3 regions of the Virgibacillus byunsanensis genome follow, and region 2 is predicted to be linked to each of the others. Evidence: riboswitches for the same ligand, from Rfam matches in the RefSeq annotation. Region 2 holds a riboswitch; each other region holds the start of a gene.
What was found. A riboswitch is a leader RNA that binds a small molecule or an ion and turns the genes downstream of it on or off. The one in region 2 is predicted to bind cobalamin.
Positions count from the first base shown of each region.

Region 1: linked by a shared signal. The riboswitch ahead of ACFQ3N_RS05340 (ABC transporter substrate-binding protein) and the one ahead of ACFQ3N_RS11905 (ribonucleoside-diphosphate reductase subunit alpha) in region 2 are both predicted to bind cobalamin.
Region 3: linked by a shared signal. The riboswitch ahead of ACFQ3N_RS13985 (DUF4430 domain-containing protein) and the one ahead of ACFQ3N_RS11905 (ribonucleoside-diphosphate reductase subunit alpha) in region 2 are both predicted to bind cobalamin.

Region 1 is NZ_JBHTKJ010000012.1:24,482-31,026, forward strand. It holds gene ACFQ3N_RS05330 (ABC transporter ATP-binding protein) at 1-529, opposite strand, end outside; gene ACFQ3N_RS05335 (FecCD family ABC transporter permease) at 526-1,530, opposite strand; gene ACFQ3N_RS05340 (ABC transporter substrate-binding protein) at 1,530-2,504, opposite strand; adenosylcobalamin (AdoCbl) riboswitch at 2,628-2,755, opposite strand; gene ACFQ3N_RS05345 (Na+/H+ antiporter NhaC family protein) at 3,185-4,735, opposite strand; gene ACFQ3N_RS05350 (hypothetical protein) at 5,607-5,765, opposite strand; gene ACFQ3N_RS05355 (hypothetical protein) at 5,913-6,101, opposite strand.
Region 2 is NZ_JBHTKJ010000031.1:13,172-19,716, forward strand. It holds gene ACFQ3N_RS11905 (ribonucleoside-diphosphate reductase subunit alpha) at 1-2,065, opposite strand, end outside; cobalamin riboswitch at 2,184-2,376, opposite strand; gene ACFQ3N_RS11910 (carbonate dehydratase) at 2,474-3,088, opposite strand; gene ACFQ3N_RS11915 (DUF3231 family protein) at 3,761-4,315, opposite strand; gene ACFQ3N_RS11920 (ABC transporter ATP-binding protein) at 4,530-5,324, opposite strand; gene ACFQ3N_RS11925 (ABC transporter permease) at 5,328-6,308, opposite strand; gene ACFQ3N_RS11930 (ABC transporter substrate-binding protein) at 6,402-6,545, opposite strand, start outside.
Region 3 is NZ_JBHTKJ010000037.1:4,672-11,216, forward strand. It holds gene ACFQ3N_RS13975 (response regulator transcription factor) at 1-692, shown strand, start outside; gene ACFQ3N_RS13980 (ATP-binding protein) at 692-2,458, shown strand; cobalamin riboswitch at 2,510-2,691, shown strand; gene ACFQ3N_RS13985 (DUF4430 domain-containing protein) at 2,848-3,231, shown strand; gene ACFQ3N_RS13990 (ECF transporter S component) at 3,237-3,740, shown strand; gene sigX (RNA polymerase sigma factor SigX) at 4,469-5,005, shown strand; gene ACFQ3N_RS14000 (hypothetical protein) at 5,002-6,225, shown strand.

The DNA.
Region 1 (6,545 bases), on a different contig from region 2:
GATGACCGATATCAAGATAGGTCGTAGGTTCATCTAGCATAAGTATTTCTGGTTCCTGAGCCAATACCTGTCCTAAGGCAATTCGCTGCTTTTCTCCACCACTCAGGTGATTAATAACCTCATTTTCAAGGTGATCTATGTGTAATCTTTCCATTATCTCATAAGCAATATCGTATTCCCAGTTCGCTTCCATATTAACTTCATCGCCAAGCCAATTTTGATAAGGATATCGACCCATCTCGATCATTTCTCGAACAGTAAAACCAACTGGGGGAATCCCTTCTTGTTGAAGAACAGCAAGAATTTTTGCTAGATCCTTTGTTTTGTACTTTTTGAGCAACTTCCCTTTGATTTGGACAGTCCCGCTAGTCGGCTTCTCAGCTCCTGATAATAATTTCATGAGTGTTGACTTGCCGCAACCATTTGGCCCGATAATCCCCACGATTTCATTGGGCTCAATCGTCAAGTCTAGTGGCTGTAAAACTTCCTTCGAATTATATTTTTTCGATAAATTTTTTGCAACAATCATAGATGAACTCCTTTACTGCCCTTTTTCAATAAGTAAGCAAAGAAAGGTGCTCCTAACAAGGAAGTTACGACACCTAAGGGTATTTCTTTGGGCATTAAGGCCATTCTTGCAATTGTATCTGCCCAAAGCACATAAATAGAACCTCCAAAAATGGAGAGGGGGAGGATTAGTCGGTAATCAGGACCGACAATCAATCTGATCAAATGCGGAACAACCAACCCAACAAAACCTATCACACCCGATACCGATACGGCGGAGGCTGTTAGTAATGTTGAGGTTACTAGAACGATCATTTTTGTCCTCTCTACCTGAACGCCCAAGTGAAGGGCAGTCCTTTCACCTAATGTAAATAAATTTAAAGCCCTTCCTTGTGATAGTATAATAATAATTCCAATTAGCAGATAAGGTGCCATGATTTGCGAGTATTCCCATCCTTTTAGAGTTAAACTCCCCATCATCCAGAAAATAATTTCGTTTAACACTGTCCCTGACATGGAAACCATTAATGAGATGATCGATCCTAAAAAAGCTTGTACAATTACGCCTGCTAAAATTAACGTTTCTTTTTTCATCTGACCACTTTTCTTCGCAATAAATATGACAAAAAACAACGTAAGTACCCCAGTAATAAACGCTACAATAGGTATGGAATATTTGCCAAATAGTGTAGATTGGAGCCCGAACAAAATAATGAAAGCCGCACCTATTGAAGCACCTGAAGAAACACCCAATATGTAAGGATCTGCTAATGGATTTCTCAGTACCCCTTGAAAACCCGCTCCTGCAACAGCCAATGCCGCACCTACTAAAATTGCTAGTACAATTCTTGGTAAACGAACCTGAAGGATGATTGCCCGACTTACCTCGTCACCTCCACCAAAAAGAGTAGACCATACCTCAGTGATTGGAATCATAGAAGACCCTATTGATAAGCTCATTGTAATTGAAAAAAGAAGGAGCAGAGTTGCCCCTCCTACAAAGAGAACTAATTTCTTTTTCATCATTCTGCCGAGTCGGGATGAATTGCTTCAAAGACTTCAATTAAACTTTCAGTAATACGTGGACCGACACGGCTTGCTTTAACTGAATCTATTCCAATAACCCGCTCATTTTTGACGGCATCAATGACATTCCAGCCGTCTCTTGATAAAATCTGTTCCTTGCTATCCTCTGTTGCACCCTCTTCACCAGAAGTGAAAAGTATAACTTCAGGGTTTCTCTTAATAACTTCTTCAGGATTTACTTCAAACCATCCATCAATATCTGCAAAAATGTTTTCTCCACCAGCTAAAGTAATAAGATCATTGGAGAATTCGCCCGACCCAAAGGACCAGCCTTTCGAGTACTCAGCGTACACTTTTTTCGGCTCAACGCTAGCCACCTTACTTTTTACGTAATCAAGATCTTCCTTCATTTCATCGACAACGGTTTGCGCTTTCTCTTGATTATTTAAAATTACTCCAATTCCTTGGACATCCTCTATTACTTCTTTTATTGACTGTGGGTTTGAACCAAAGACCTTAAAGCCTTTTGCTCTTAATTCTTCAGCTACTTCTACCTGTAGACCAGAATTAATAAAAACAACATCGGGTTGTAAGGCAATCAGTTCTTCCTCATTTATTCCCGAGTATGTACTTCCTAGTTTTGGCAAATCAGCTGTCTCAACAGGGAAATCAGAGGAATCATCAACAGCTAAAATCTCTTCTCCAGCCCCAACTGCAAATAAAATCTCTGTACCGCTTGGAATTAATGAAACTAGTTTAGTAGGTTCTGAGTCAAAAGTAACATCTGTTCCAGTAGCATCCGTAACGGTTAGTGGATACTGCGTTACTGAGTTATTCTCTTTCTCTTCACTTGCTTCAGCCTTTTTTGCCTCCGCTTCCGTATCATCAATCTGGTCTTGATTAGAATCTTCTTTAACTCCCTCCTGGTTGTTACACCCAACAAGTGCTGTAGTTAACATGAATACAAACAAAAAACTGATAATTTTTCTAAACAATTTGTTCACCCTTACCTTTCTTTTCCTAGTGTGATTTATCCTTAGTAAAGCAAAAAAGCCTCTGACATGAAGGCAGAGGTTGGCAGGGCATAGTAATCCCATAGCCATCCTTTTACCTCGAAGGATTTGACTAAAAAATAATGGGGATGTATCTGGCTTTAACAGTTGCGGGACAGCTTCGGAGTTCCACCGAAATTCCATCATCCATTATTTTTATTCATTTGATAAGGTAAAGCTAGAAAGCACTACAAATATCAGATAAAAAATCAAAATAGTGAAATATGCATTATCCGATTATTAAAGCATTTTAAATCTTATCTCTATTAATATATCTCTAATACTTTATTAAATCAACCAATTCATTTTACTCAATTTTCACAGCGTAAAAATAATATCTAATCGTTATCTGATATAACACTTTCCGTACTTCATTATGCACCTTGACAAAATTAATTATAAAAGAAAAGCACCTCCGCTTTTGGTATAGTTTAATTGTCGAAAAAAACTACCAAAAAGAAGAGGTGCCTCGTACTAGGATAGCGGATAATGACCTAAATAATTACCTACCAAAAGAATTAAAATCTGCATTTAATGACTTAAAGTTTCTTCAACACGTAAGGATCGCTGGAATCACAAAGGACTTTGGGTTCTCTTGATTAAGCGCCAATTCTTTCTTCTGCTTCCAGATGCTTTCTCTCATCTCGATTACCCAAATAACGAAACACAAAGAATTGAATAATGATACCAGAAATCAATAAAACAATACTGCTTCCAATCAATGAGTAAGATAAATATAAAACTCCCGCAATCCCCGCAGGCACAAGTGCGTATGGAATCTGAGTGTTAACGTGAGCAATATGATCCGACCCAGCAAAGATTGATGCCATGACAGTTGTATCAGATATAGGCGAGACATGATCCCCGAAAATAGCTCCAGCAAAAATTGCCCCGATAACGATAGGAATTAGATCTTCTCCCCCTAGCGTAAATGCTAGTGGAACTGCAATTGGGGTTAGAATTGACATTGTTCCCCACGATGTACCCGTTGCGAAAGCAATAAACATTCCTATAACAAAAACCAAGAATGGCACAAGTGTAGCAGTCATCCAGCTTTGTGTCGCGTTTACTACAAATTCAGCAGTACCAAGCTCAGATGTAACGGTGCCAATCGACCAAGCTAACACGATAATCACGAGTGCTGGAAGCATTGTTCGAATACCACCCAGCAAAGTATCTTCACACTTTTTTAGCCCCATACCTTGGATGAGAGCCAGCACAATACCTACCAATGTCATGGCAAAAGCCCCCCATGTTAGAGCAACTGCAACATCCGTATCTGCTAGAGCATCCATGAGTGATTTTCCTGTAGATCCACCACCTGAGTACCACAAACCCCATACACTTACCGAAATAAGTGTTACAAGTGGAAGGACAAAATTCCATACACTTCCTTCTTTCTTGTAAGGTTCTCCTAAATCCTGTTCAATAGATGACAAAGGCGTAGAACCATCCGGTATTAATTTTCCAGTCGATTGAGCCCTACGTTCTGCTTTTGCCATAGGACCAAAATCTTTTCCGATAATAATCATCGGAACAGCTGCAAGACATAAAATTGCGTAAAAATTCCACGGAATCGATTGCAAGAAGGCGAAGTAAGGTTCTATACCGATGATGCTTGCACTAGCAATTGCTGCTGCAATCAAGGAAACTTGAAAACCAATCCAATCAGAAACAGGTCCAATTGTTGCCATCGGTGAGGCTGTTGAGTCAAGAATGTAGGATAACTTTTCTCTTGAAACTTTATGTTTTGCGGTGATATCTTTTGAAGCATTTCCAACAATAACAGAGTTCACGTAATCATTAAAAAATATGACAATTCCTAAGAGATATGGCAAAAATAGTACCCTTTTTCTAGTAGTTAATTTTTTCTCCAGAACTTTTATAAGTCCTTCCGAGCCACCAGTTTTAAACATAAATGCTGCCCCTGTACCAAGTAACGCAGTCATCACGAGAAAGCGTGCATTCCATGGATCAATCATTACATCCTTCATCCATGTGAAGGTGACACTTACCGCTTGGAACGGATTACCTCCAGCTGCAATTAATCCACCTACCCAAATACTGATAAAAAGAGAAAACAAAACCCGTTTTGTAACAATTGCCAATACCACTGCAACAATTGGTGGTATTACGGATAAAAAATCCATACATTGTTCCCCATTTCTTTTTATTATTTGAAGTTCTACACATAGAACCCCTTCGGATTTGTTCCGTCAAATTCGACAACATTTCATCTACAAGGCTGAATTCAACTATTTACTTCACAAGCAAAAACCCCATTTCTCTAATTACCTAACAACAACTCGTCTCCTCCCTATAAACCCTTTAATGTTGTGACACTTTCCCCTCCTACCTTAAATAGATTTAATAGTATTATATAATACTATTAATATAAAATGTTAATATTCTGATATTTTGTAATCTTATCATAGATTTAGTGATATGAGTAGGTAAACTATTTTAGATTTAATAAAAAAACTTATGCAATAGGATAGGAAAGGTTTCTTTCTTATCTGCTAAAAAAAAGGGAACCATAACTATCTATGGTTTCCTTCATAATTTAAACTGTTATCCTATATCCGTACGTACAACTTGCTCCCTTGCTCTGTTTCTCCAACCTCATGCCGGATTATCTGCCAAACAAACCACATAGCAATAACTAACTAAATAATTGCTCCGATAATCAACAAGTCAAGTAGGGTAAATTAAAGGCTACGAAAGCTAAGATTTAATTTAATACTATCACAATTTCATTTCAATAATATCTCCAGAACATTAAAAGATGTGTATGGGGACAAAAGCTATCGTTAAAGTCTTTGGAAAAAGAATACTGGAAGGAATTTAGTTGGAAAAGTAAAGGGAGGAATTAGTTCTCTACTTTAAGAGACCCACCATCTCACTTCGAAAAACGGTGATTATGGAATGGCAAGATCCAAACTGAAGCTGCGGACAGTCATAACGGTGAGTCTAATTGTGTTTATTGAAAATTTAATAAGTAATACTTCTGCATGTTTTTACTTATTCTTTTTGTTCCCCATTCTTATCCTGACTATTGTCATATGCTACTAATACAAGACCTGAAGTTTGTTCGACTTTATCGAGAAGATCTTTTTGCTCCTTGGATAGTTGGGCTAGATCGAATCCTTTTTCTTTTGTTTCATAATCCTTTTCATGCATGCTATTGCCTCCTTTTAGTATTAGTATTATGGACGGAATAAGATAACTTATACTGAAGGAGGAAAAAGGTTGGCTCCTAGTGTGGAACTTTACCGGAAGTTTTATAACAAAAAGAAAATGAATAACTTAATTCCATTCTTATTTCATCTAAACTCTTCTTGATTCTTCTTTCTTCATTGATTTTTTCACACGTTCTTTTGGTTCCCAACAATCAAATTGATAAGTTGGTTTTGTATCAAAACCTAGTCTTTTACAATAAATTCGTTTACTTGCTTCTTTTTGTTTCTCAATCCTAAAATGTTCACATGTCGCACAACAATGAAACCGACTTTTCATAACAACACCTCCAACAGAAGTTAGCCCCTTACGTAATCATATTAAGCTATCTTCGCCTAAATATCTTATAGATGGCATTCAGTAATTTTTTTACCATGTAATGTTTACCAATTGAGTACCCTTTGATATACAACCGTTTCTCCATTCATCGTATCTAAAAAAAGAACATTTAAATTTAGTTATTTAGAAATAGTTGTATCTAAGGTACAGCTATTTCTCATTCAAAGTCTCTTTAAGAAGGAAAATCTCTTGCTAGAAGTTTTTCGAAACTTTTTACATGTACTGGTTTTGAAAATAGATAACCCTGTCCAAATTCACATTTAATAAATTCGGATTTACACATATCTTATATTATAGCTAACCACGCTAAAATCCAGCGGGATACGTTTGAATATACTCTATACCTCCTCCGACCACAGTTGATATGAAGACAGTGGTCTTATA
Region 2 (6,545 bases):
TATGCTTTTGTCGTGCTGCATTTTGTCTAACAGACCAGCGTTGATCCAATATATAGGCAGATCTTCGATAGATATCATATGTTTTGTGATTCAAATCAGGTGCAGTCGTCGGTATTTTGAAATCCTTTTTTTCTTCGCTATAAAATGTATTAAAAATCGGATCGATACTAGCAGTAGACCCCGCGATCATCGAGGTTGTAGAGTTTGGCGCAACTGCCATAAGATACCCATTACGAATTCCATATTGAGCAACATCATTTCTTAACGCAAGCCACTTTTCATCAGAATAACCTTTTTGTGAAAAATAAGCTCCCGTATGCCATTTACTTCCTGCAAAGCAGGGATAATTTCCTTTTTCTTTACTTAACTCCATACTATTTGTAATCGTTAAATAGGCAATTTTCTCATATAACTCATCTGCATAATTAACCGCTTCATCTGATTCCCATTTCAGGTTTTCAAGTGCTAAAAGATGATGCCAGCCAAAGGTGCCAAGCCCTATTGCCCGATATTTCTGATTCGTTAACTGTGTTTGCTTAATTGGTAATGTATTAATATCAATGACATTATCAAGCATGCGTATTTGGATCTTGATGAGACGCTCCAATATATCATCAGGAACCGCTCTCCCTAAATTAATGGAACTCAAATTACATACCACATAGTCACCGGATTTATACTTTTTAACGATCGTGTTATCATTTTCCAGAAATTCCTCCAAAAATTCAGTTGGAGACTGATTCTGGGTTATTTCCGTACATAAATTGGAACAGTAGATGATCCCTTTATGATGATTACTATTCTGTCTATTCACTTCATCACGATAAAACATGAACGGTGTACCTGACTCCAGTTGGGATTTCATAATTCGTTTCATGATTTCAATAGCAGGAATCTTCTTTTTGGATAACAATTTCGAATCTACACATTCCTGATATCGTTCACGCCAGGACCCTCGGGTTTTTTCTTCATCATAAAAATCTTCCAGTGAGTATCCCATCACTTGACGAACTTCATGTGGGTCAAATAAATACCAGTCACCACGCTTGTCCACTTGCTCCATAAAATAATCAGGCAGACTCACGCCAGTAAAAATATCATGGGCACGTAAACGGTCATCCCCATTATTCAGTTTCAAATCAAGAAAAGCTTCAATATCCATATGCCAAATATCTAGGTAGATGGCAATGGCGCCTTTACGCGTACCTAATTGGTCCACATTAACAGCAGTATTATTGAGCTGTTTAATCCACGGAACGACACCACTGCTCATACCAGTATATCCTTTAATCGAACTGCCTCGACTACGGATTTTCCCCATGTATACACCAATACCTCCACCGTTTTTAGAAAGCTTGGCAATATCGGTGTTACTATCATAAATCGATTGAAGACTATCATCGACTGTATCAATGAAACAACTGGATAGTTGCCCATGTGATTTTCCTGCATTGGTTAGAGTTGGGGTAGCAACCGTCATATAAAGATTACTCAATGCCCAATATGCTTCGGTTACTAATTGGCTCCGTTTCGATAAAGGTTCATCCTGCATGACATACATCGCAATAATCATCCAACGCTCTTGTGGAAGCTCATATGTATTTTTTTCGTAATCCGTGGCTAAGTATCTTGTTGCCAATGTAAACAGACCTAAATAATCAAACAGCAAATCACGCTTTGGATCGATTTGCTCTGCAAGATAATCAATTTCTTCTTTCGTATATTTGGTGATGATCTTATTTGCATAAATTCCTTTTTCTGTCAGGGTTTGGATAAGTTCATAAAAATTCCCATACCGAATAGCGGCATCATAATGTCGATTTTCTGCTGCCTGGCGGTACAGGTCCTGTAAGTATAATCGACTTGCTACATACGTCCAGTCAGGGGTGGATTCATCTATATTTTCAAGTGCTAATTTAATTAGACTTTCATACATTTCCTCTCGATTTGATAATAACTTCAAAGCCTTTTTCTGGTAAGCGTCTACATCCAGATCCAACCCTCTCACTGCTTTGTCAATAATATGATTTATTTCCTGTTCAGGTTTTGTTGTTGTGATTGTCATACTAATTCCTCCCTTTTTTCCCCATTAAAAAACGCTCACCCAAAGGATGAACGGTTAAAAAACGATAGAAATTACGTATCTATATCTCTACCGTTTCAACTTCTCTCACCCCGGAGAAATGAAACTACAAGTTATGGCAGGTCTCCTGACTTGTGCTTCTGCCTACTAGAGCCCTTCCCGTATCATAGCCGTAAAGCATGTGATACAGTGGATTACTCGTTCGTCCACACTTACAGTTGCGGGGGCAGTCCTAGATTTGAACTAGGTTCCCTTTTAAGACAACGTGTGTCACCTTAACTCGTAATTACTATATATAGTTGCTTGCATTTTTATTTTACCAATATATTGTATTTAAATCCTATCATAGAAAAAATAACTTCGCAATGATTATTTCCGATAGGCAGTAAGTTATGAAAATGCTAACGGAGTATTTTCATAGTATGATTTGCCTAATCGATAATAATGGTCAACAATTTCCTGATTAAGATTTTTATGTTCTTCAGGTACCATTGGAAGTTGATCTGCATCCTCTTGTTTCCATACAGAATAGCCAGGTGGAACAAAACGATTATCAGCTATCGTTACTCTGTTTGTTACCGTTGCACCATGCATAACTACACAGTTTCGTCCAATTACTGCATCATAAATATTAGCATGTTGTCCTACAAATGTATTACGTCCAATAAATAATGGTCCGTGTACTGCTGCATGATGTAATACACTGATCTCCCCCTCTAAGTAAACACCCCATTTCCTGCCGTCGATTTCCACATGCGCACTCCCCGGATGAACGTGCATTAATACATAATCCTGTATATTAGTATACGGACCAATATAGTAAGGATATCCTGAATCTGCTCGAAGTAAGTTTTTAAATCCTATATAAACGTCATCATCTATCGTAATATCACCGATTACGGTCGATTCGGTACCAATTACTGCCTTGTTACTAATTGTAGGATAACTTATATTTTTGACCTCTTGAACTGGGGGATTTTGATATATTATTGGTTTTTGTACCATAGCGAACACCTCCTATTTATCTATCCATACCTAGGTTATGTATAAAAAAGGTAAATAGTTCGATGTAATAAGAAAAGCGTAAGCGCCCTGAAAGACACGACCGCATAAGCAAAACGGCTGGAGAAAGGTAGTTTTTCCTTTCGCAAGACGGATTGCTTATGTCGCGAGTGGCTGGGCGCTGGAGCTAGACATGGCTCTTGCTGACAAGAAACTTTATAGTACCAAAATTTTATACTTTCCTTACCTTTTAGAAAACTTGGCTTATCGCCAAGCCTTAATGGCGAAAGCCTTAGTTGCACTTATGTAGATAAGAAAGTTTTATACTTTCCTATCTACTAATAAAAGCTAGAAGCGCCCTTACAGGCTAAGTTCGCCACGTCCTTGAAAAAGTAAAGCACTTTTTCTGCGTGCGATGTTTCTCATTGAAGCTTTCCTTGTCCTGTGGCAACGCCTGTAACTAGCACGTCCTGTGCGTCATAGCGACGTATGGGCTGCGCACGCATAGCGGGTGGGTCGTTGCCACAGAGCGACAAAGTTAGTCTATCTTTCTTAAAGGAACATGCCCCTTCATAGGCTCCTAATTTTATAATTTAAGTAATTAAAAAACCCAGCACATTTATAATATGCGCGGGGTAATGACCTTCATAGGATACAGGGTTATTGGGGAAATAGTTAATTTTTTGGAGATCCGGGTGGATAATAAAAGGGCGGCACCTTTAACCATCCGCGTTTTCGCATTAGCGTTTTTAATGTTGTTCCTAACACAACCCATTCCGAATAAAAGTTCAACCAAACCATCCCAATATCATTTCGAATCGAATCCCCTTGTCCTTTTGCACATGCTTGCATGCATACGATTAATTTAAATGCTACTCCATTAGCAATCTCATCATCTGTTAGCTTTACACCGAGCGGAATTTCATTGGGCTCTGATTTAGGTTTTGCTGAAGTTACATCTGGTAAGGGAATACCCTCTTCTTTCATAATCGTACTTAATTTTTTAATATGTGATTCACACTGCTTGATCACATCATTTAACATTTCTTTTACTTCATCATCTGTCGTTGTATTCAAACCTATTTCTTCATATCGTATAAATTCTTCTACCATGGTAATATATTTCCAACAATCCCCTGCTTCAATGATATTAAATGGTGATTTAGGTTCATTTGTGTTATCAACTGCAGTTTTAAGCAAATTCCATGCTGCTTCAAATGGATTTGACACATTTTCACCCCTTTAGTGGTATTTTCAATAACTCTTTTAAAAGTATGCACAGTTATCACAAATTAAAAACGATTAGAAAACTTGGCTTATCGCCAAGCCTTAATGGCGGAAGCCTTAGTTACACTTATGTAGATAAGAAAATTTTATACTTTCTTATTTGCCAAAAAAACAGGAACATAATTATGTCCCTGTTTCATGCTAGATTATGATTTAATTATCCTAATACTGCCCGATCACTATCAAATTGTTTTCCGCGTATTCGTTGGAATTCCTTTAACAGAGATTCCATCGTTAATTGTTGTTTTTCTTTGCCTTTGATATCGAAAATAATTTCACCTTTATCCATCATAAATAACCGGTCACCTAGATCCAATGCTTGATTCATATTATGTGTTACCATTAAGGTCGTTAATTCGAACCTCTTTACAACGTCTGCGGTGATCTCAGTAATTAACTCTGCCCGGGCAGGGTCTAATGCAGCCGTATGTTCATCAAGTAATAAGATTTTCGGTTCTGTAAAAGTAGCCATCAATAACGAAAGCGCCTGTCGCTCCCCTCCAGAGAGTAAACCGACTTTTGCAGTTAAACGGTCTTCGAGACCTAAATTCAACGTTTCCAAATATCCCTTGAACAATTCTTTTCGATTTTTTGTCACACCTGGTTTAAGCTTTCGTTTCTTATCACGTGCATATGCAATTGCTAAGTTTTCTTCAATTGTCATAGATGGTGCTGTTCCTGCCATTGGGTCTTGAAATACACGTCCAATGAATGAGGAACGTTTGTATTCTGGTAAATGAACGACTTGTTTACCATCAATTAACACATCACCCACATCTGGTGTTAGATTACCAGAAATAACATTCATTAAGCTTGATTTACCAGCCCCATTACTTCCAATGACCGTGACAAATTCACCTTTTTGGAGTTCCAAATCAATTGATTGTAATGCATTTTTTTCATCTGGTGTGTCTTCGTTAAATGTTAACGAAATATCACTTAGTTTTAGCATTGGCTAAACCTCACCTACCTTATTAATCGCAGCCCGTTTTTGGAGACGCCGTTTTCTTTCTTTTCGCGCCTGCAGAACTCTAGGTGCAACTAAAGCTGCAATTACGAGAATGGCCGTTATAAACTTCATGTCACCCGATTCGAGAAAATCAACTCGAAGTGATAAAGCAACGACAATTCGATAGACAATAGCTCCGCCAATAACAGCTAACGTTGCAATGGCAATGGTTCTTTTTCCGAACAGTGCTTCACCTATAATCACAGAGGCAAGCCCAATTACAATCATTCCAATCCCCATATTGACGTTTGCAAATCCACCATGCTGTGCTATTAGCGCTCCTGAAAGCGCTACAAGACCGTTTGATATACCAATTCCTACGATAATTAAGAAGTCCGTATTACCTGAAAGGCTTCGAATCATCCTTTGATTATCACCCGTCGCCCGTAACGCAAGGCCAACTTCTGTTTTCATAAAATAATCTGTCAGGAACTTAATAGCAAGGGTAACGATAAACATTAATATAACGATTACCCAAGTTGTTGGAAGCCGGTCTGCTCCAAAAGTTATTAAAATACTATTAAGAAAAGAATCAATACCAGTTGATGCCCATATGGATTCCAATTGTTTGAAAAGCGTTATTTCATTTAGCATGGAAACTGTAGGCTGACCCATAATACGTAAATTTATAGAATATAAGGCAATCATCATAAGTATTCCTGATAGCAAAGCATTAATTCTTCCTTTTGTATGAAGTACTCCGGTAATACAACCTGCCATAAAACCAATAATTGCTCCTAAAAGTGTTGCCATAACAGGGGGTACTCCATTTACAATCGAAATTGCCGCTACACCGGCTCCTGTAACGAAGCTCCCGTCCACTGTTAAGTCAGGAAAATCCAAAACGCGGAAGGATAAATATACTCCTAAAGCCATGATTGCATAAATTATACCTGATTCAACTGCACCAAATAATGATAAAAGCATGATGTCCTCCTTCCCGCACATAGCTGAATAAGTCTTAGAATAGTAAAGCAGGCATTAGCCTGCTTTAAACTACCCGTTTATTTGATTCGTTTATTATTCTGCTGGGTCTACAAACTGAGCATCTTCATCCCATTCATCTTGCCATTCAATACTTTGTGCTTCTGCTGCTTCTTTATTGATAAATAATTGTATCTCTGGAGGATACTCAGCAGGAATATCACTAACCTCTTTTTCACC
Region 3 (6,545 bases), on a different contig from region 2:
TAGCTGATGATGAAGATAGAATTCGTCGTTTAATTAAGATGTACCTAGAACGTGAAGACTTTGTCATTGAAGAAGCTGAAAATGGAACACAAGCGTTGGATCTTGCATTAAACAATGAGTATGATGTGATTTTACTAGACATCATGATGCCTGAAATGGATGGAATAGAGGTCTGTCAAGAATTAAGAAAAGAAAAGCAAACTCCTGTCATCATGCTTACTGCAAAAGGCGAAGAAGCTAACAGGGTACAAGGATTTGAAGTTGGTACAGATGATTATATTGTAAAACCATTTAGTCCAAGAGAAGTTGTATTAAGGGTGAAAGCTGTATTGAGAAGGATGTCGTTTTCTCATTTTAATGAAGGAGATACGCCACCTAAAGACATAGTGGTATTTCCTCATCTTACAATCGATCATGATGCGCATCGTGTAACTGCAGATGGTCATGAAGTGAGTTTGACACCAAAAGAGTATGAATTATTATGTTTTATAGCAAAGTCACCGGATAAAGTTTTTAATCGAGAGGTCTTGCTAAAAGAAGTATGGCAATATGAATTTTTTGGTGATTTACGTACAGTAGATACACATGTAAAAAGGCTTAGAGAGAAGTTAAACAACGTTTCCAAAGAGGCATCAAAGATGATTGTAACTGTTTGGGGAGTTGGATACAAATTTGAGGTAGATGATGCATAATGTTTTGGCGTAGTGTAGTAGGAAAACTAGCAATAACTATCTTATTGCTAGTTTCTTTTGTATTATTTATATTAACCATTTTTCTATTAGAGTTTTTTGAAACGTTCCACATAGAAGAAGCTGAGAAAGACATGATGCAAACAGCGACTAAAGTTTCTGTGATGGTAGAACAATATGATGATAAATCATTACTATTTGAAACAACAGAACGCGTGAAAGACCCAGCTAGTCGTATAGCTATCATTTTTAATGATGGTTCTGTGTGGACCTCAAACAGTAATGATCAAAACTTATTAGAATTAGAAGAAGAATGGTTTCAGAATGAAGAAGATTTGACTACCATTTTATCAAAAAATGAACAAGTGAAAAAACAAATGATGCTGCCAAATAGTGATGCAGAGGTAATGATCGTAGGTACACCAGTCTCTGGAGTTAATGGTGCTGTTTTTGTTTATCAATCACTTGATGTTGTTGATCAGACAAAGGCAGAAACGACAAAAATAATTTTCCTAGCAGCTGGTATAGCAATTATTTTAACTACTATTTTTGCATTTTTCCTTTCAACACGTATTACAGCACCACTAATCAAAATGCGAGAAGCTGCATTTGACTTAACAAGAGGAGAATTTAACACAAAAGTACCGATATTAACCCATGACGAAATTGGTGGGTTGGCAATGGCTTTTAATAGAATGGGAAGGCAATTAAAGTTTCACATAAATGCGTTGAGGCAGGAAAAAGAGCAATTATCCAGTATTGTGAGTTCTATGGCAGATGGTGTGATTACACTTAATCGAAATGGAGATATGATTGTAACGAATCCCCCAGCTGAACGGTTTATTGAGGATTGGTATTTTGAACATAATATAACCATTAATGAAGATAACAAAAAACTTCCAGAACCACTTAATCAAATTTTACAAGAAGTAATTGAGGGAGAAAAAGAAACCTTACGGGAGATTAATCTACAAGGACGTACTTGGGTTATGATTATGACTCCATTATATGATCAAACGTTTGTACGGGGTGCTGTAGCTGTAATCCGTGATATGACGGAAGAACGACGCCTAGATAAATTGAGAAAAGACTTTATTGCTAACGTTTCACATGAGCTGCGCACACCTATTTCGATGCTACAAGGCTATAGTGAGGCTATTGTAGATGATGTGGCAGAAAGTAAAGATGAGAAAAACGAATTAGCTCAAATTATTTATGAAGAATCATTACGAATGGGTCGCCTGGTAAATGAATTATTGGATCTTGCTCGAATGGAAGCTGGACATATCCAATTAAATAAAGAACCGATTAACGTAGAAGCATTTGTTGATCGAATAACGAAGAAGTTTAGTGGATTGGCAGAAGATAACTCAGTAGAACTGAATCTTATAAAAAATATTAAAACTGATGCAATTGCAATTGATCCTGACAGAATAGAACAAGTTTTTACCAATTTAATTGATAATGCCATTAGACATACGAATGACAATGGCTATGTAAATATTTCAGTGGAATGCAATGAACAATTAGTAGTAGCAATTGAAGATAATGGCAGTGGTATAGTTGAGGAAGATCTTCCCTTTGTATTTGAGCGGTTTTATAAAGCTGATAAATCCAGAACTAGAAACCTTAAGAAAAAAGGGACTGGTTTAGGGCTAGCGATTGCTAAAAACATAATTGATGCTCACAATGGATCTATTTCAGTGAATAGTAAAGTAAATGAAGGAACGACATTTACATTTAAAATACCTACACCTACAGCAAAATAAATATTGATTTTAGAGTGCATTATGATATGATGATAGTTGTAATGAAACCGAATATAATATTTTGAATTTGGTGCATTTGCTTAAAAGGGAATCTAGTGAAAAACTAGAACTGTCCTCGCAACTGTAAGTGATACGAAATAAGTGATAGCCACTATATGAACATTTATATGGGAAGGGACTTAAAGTAGGTTAAAATCACAAGTCAGTAGACCTGCCATGTTTAACTGTTTCAATGCTTCGAGGATGTTAAGCAATTGGGACAACCGAATACATATGGATTTATAATGTATCGATTGTCGTCTACTATTGCTAACTCTTGTGAGAAGGGTTAGCTTTTTTGGTTGTCCAATGCCAGTCTCCTCAATAAAAATAGTGGAGGAATGAGAAAGATGAACAAAATGTTTTTTAAATTAACAGCGTTATTACTAGTATTTGGTTTATTGATGGGTTGTGCTTCTGATGATACGAGTAGTAGTGAAGAAAATGAAGGTTCAGTTGACATAACTATTTCAAAGGATAATGGAGAAGAAATAGTCACAGAAAAAGAGGTGCCTATTGAGGATGGGGCTATTTTAATGGATGTAATGCAGGAAAATTTTGATATTGAAGAAGATGAGGGTTTTATTACTTCTATTGAAGGAGAGGCTCCTGAAGAAGGTGAACAAAAGGCTTGGATGTTTTTTGTGAACGATGAAATGGGAGCTGTAGGTGCTAATGAATTAGAGTTACAAGTTGATGATCGTGTAACGTTCGACCTTCAGGCCTGGGAATGATGTAGTTGACTACGTATAAAATAACATTACTGGCTTTATTAGCAGCTATGGCTGTCGTGGGGAGATTTACTTTTTCGTTTTTACCAAACCTTCAGCCAGTAACAGCATTAATTATTATATGTGGTTTATTTTTAGGTCCTGTTGCAGCTATATTTCTAGCTGTATTGACTACATTTTTGTCAAACATGCTTTTGGGCATGGGAATATGGTCAATTTGGCAAGTGATCTCATGGGGATTAATAGGGTTAATAAGTGGTCTGCTAGGTAAATTACCTATAAGAATCCCTATCTATTTAATCGTGATTTTCTCTATTTTTAGTGGCTATCTCTATGGATTTGTTATTTCGTTAACCAGCTATCAAATAACTGGTAAGTTTTTACCGTATTATCTTGCAGGATTACCATTTGATACGTATCACGCAGTAGGGAATGCGGTATTCATCATCCTGATCTATCCAATTATTTCACATTTTTTTACACGTTCAAGAATTAATAAATTTCATGGTTGAATGGTGCACTATTTGGATTTTCCAATAAGTCAAAAGTCTACAAAATTTGATAATTAACTATTTATATTTAGGCTGTCATTTTTCCACAATTGATGTAGATTGCGACATAACTTACTCGAGGATTTGCTTTCTCCATCTATGAGTGCTATACAACCGCTTCGGCAGAACACTTCGCTTTCCGTGGGCACGGCCTCAGCCATCCTCAGAAGCAAAAAGCGCTCTTCGGACACGTGCTATTCCTTTAGAGTCGACTGCCCGCAGCGAAAAGCAACCATCATAAAAGTGGCAGTTTACCTTAAAAAAACGAAATTCAAGATGTTGTTTTATTCTGGACGCTATACCAGCGGCGGAAATACACGAAGACTCCTTGAAAAAGGAAATCACTTTTTCTGCGTGCGATGTAATCCTGCCGTGGCTTCCCTTGTTCTGCGGGAGGATAGGCATAGGTGAGACACTAAAGTGCTTCAGCACGTGGTGGTTCACCAGCCGCCCTAAGATGCGCTAAATGTATTTCCAGAGCGAGTAAAAGCACTAACCATTATCTGAATTTATGTCGCATTATATATCAATTGTGAGGATTAAAAAAGTAACAAAACTTACGAAATGAACCTATATTTAAAAATACCAACCAAATAATGGTTGGTATTTTTCTTATTCTTTAATATTATAGAAATATAGTGTAACATTTTTGGTGTTGAAACGACTAAATGGGTGAACGGAGGATCTTTATGAAGGCCGTTTTTGATGAAATATACGACAAGTATCATCAGGATTTATATCAGTTTATTTTTTATATGGTTAAAGACAAAGAAACCACAGAAGACCTCGTTCAGGAAGTTTATATAAAAGTAATGCATTCTTATACGTCTTTTAAAGGTGATAGTACGTTAAAAACGTGGTTATTCTCTATAGCTAGACATAAGACAATTGATTATTTTCGTGCACAAAAAAGAAAGCGAAATCGAATCACTGATTTTTTTGACTGGCAAGAAAAAGGAGAATTTATACAAGATAAACAACCATTGCCAGATGAAATTACAATACAAAATGAGGAATTGAAGAAGGTATATCACCATCTCGATCGATGTAGTCCCGATCAAAAGAGTGTATTGATTTTACGTTACATACAGTCATTTTCCATTCAGGAGACTGCTGACATATTAAATTTTAGTATAAGCAAAGTTAAGACAACTCAGCATAGAGGATTAAAAACACTAAGGAAATATGTGAGTGAAGAACAACAGGAAGGAGGAGATACTTTATGAAATCACGTAATAAGACGGATCAGCAAATTATAAAAAGTTTGAATGAATTACCTGAAGTAAAAGATAGCCAAACAAAAGAAGAACTTTATCAGCGTATCTCCTCAAAAACAAAAGGTGAAACAGCTTCAAAAAAGAGTAAAAGGAATGCACTTATACCAGTTGCAAGCACTGTTTTTGCAATTATGTTAGTTGTAGTAATGCTTCCTTCGTTATTAAATAATAATATGAATGATACAGGTGGGGAAGAATCCACAGATAGAGCATTTGATACATCCTCCTCAGATGAAAGCATGGAAAATAATGAAAATTCCACTATGGAATCCTATGAAGGTGAAGAAGAAGGATCATCAGCAGATTTAGATCAAGCCGAACCCGAAATTAGTTTACTGGATAAACAACCTGAGCATTATGTTGTTCATGAACCAAATGAGGCGTATACGATTATTCATGTAGCTGTTGCCGATAATCAAGCACAATATGTTATTCCTTTATCTATCATGGCTCCTAAAACAGATGATCTCGAAGTTTATTATAATGAATTGGATAATTATCTGAACGAGCATGAATGGGGTATAAGTGAATACAAATTTGATAATGTTACTTTCGAGATAGAACAATCGAATGATCAAGTAGTAATGGACTTTCCTGCTGGATTTTCCATTGGAGAAGGTTCAGCTAATCCAAATTTGTTTGAAGATAGCTTATCCAGGATGTTTCGACCATATCAGATTGATAAAATTTTATTTACTACAGAAGAAAGTCCAGGTGTTGACTTAGGACCAATCGGCAACCTAGAAGAGATGCCTATTGAGTCCAGTGAAAATGAAATTTATAAAGTTTATAATGCATCAGCGGAAAAAAGGGATTTTTTAATACCAATCATCCAACAAGATCCCTTGACATTAGAAGAGGCATTTCAAGAAATGAAAAATGATGAAGAGGAATTTAGCGTTTATAAATCAATACCTGAGGATATCAACTTTTCTACTCAAATGAATGAAAGTCAGCTTGTTATACGATTTACAGATGAAACTGAATTAATAAATGATCAAGTAACGCTTAATATGGTTGATGCGGTTTTAATGACTGCCAAAAGCTATGGTTATGATACGGTAGTTTTTGAAAATACAACGTTAGATAGCATTGGTGTTTATGAATTATCAAAACCAATCGATGTTCCGTTGTCTGTGAATCCAATATATATAACGCCATCACAATAGAAATAAGAGCTCTAACCGCTGTAACGGTTAGAGCTCTTATTTCTTCCACGAATTGTTGCTTTTTCATCTTCATAGTTGATATAAACTGCGACATAACTTTAGGCTTATTTCTATTGCCGCCGTCCGGGATCGCTACGGACGGACGCTTTCCGCGGGCGCGGCCTCAGCCTCCGAAGCGGAAAACCGCTCTGCGGGGTCTTCGGACACGTGCTGTTCCCGCAGGAGTCACCGCCCTCCGCTCACCCAAACTGGTAAGGTGTTTTATCAATACAGATACAGTCCCACGACAGTAACGGAAATAACAGCGGAGGAAATACACG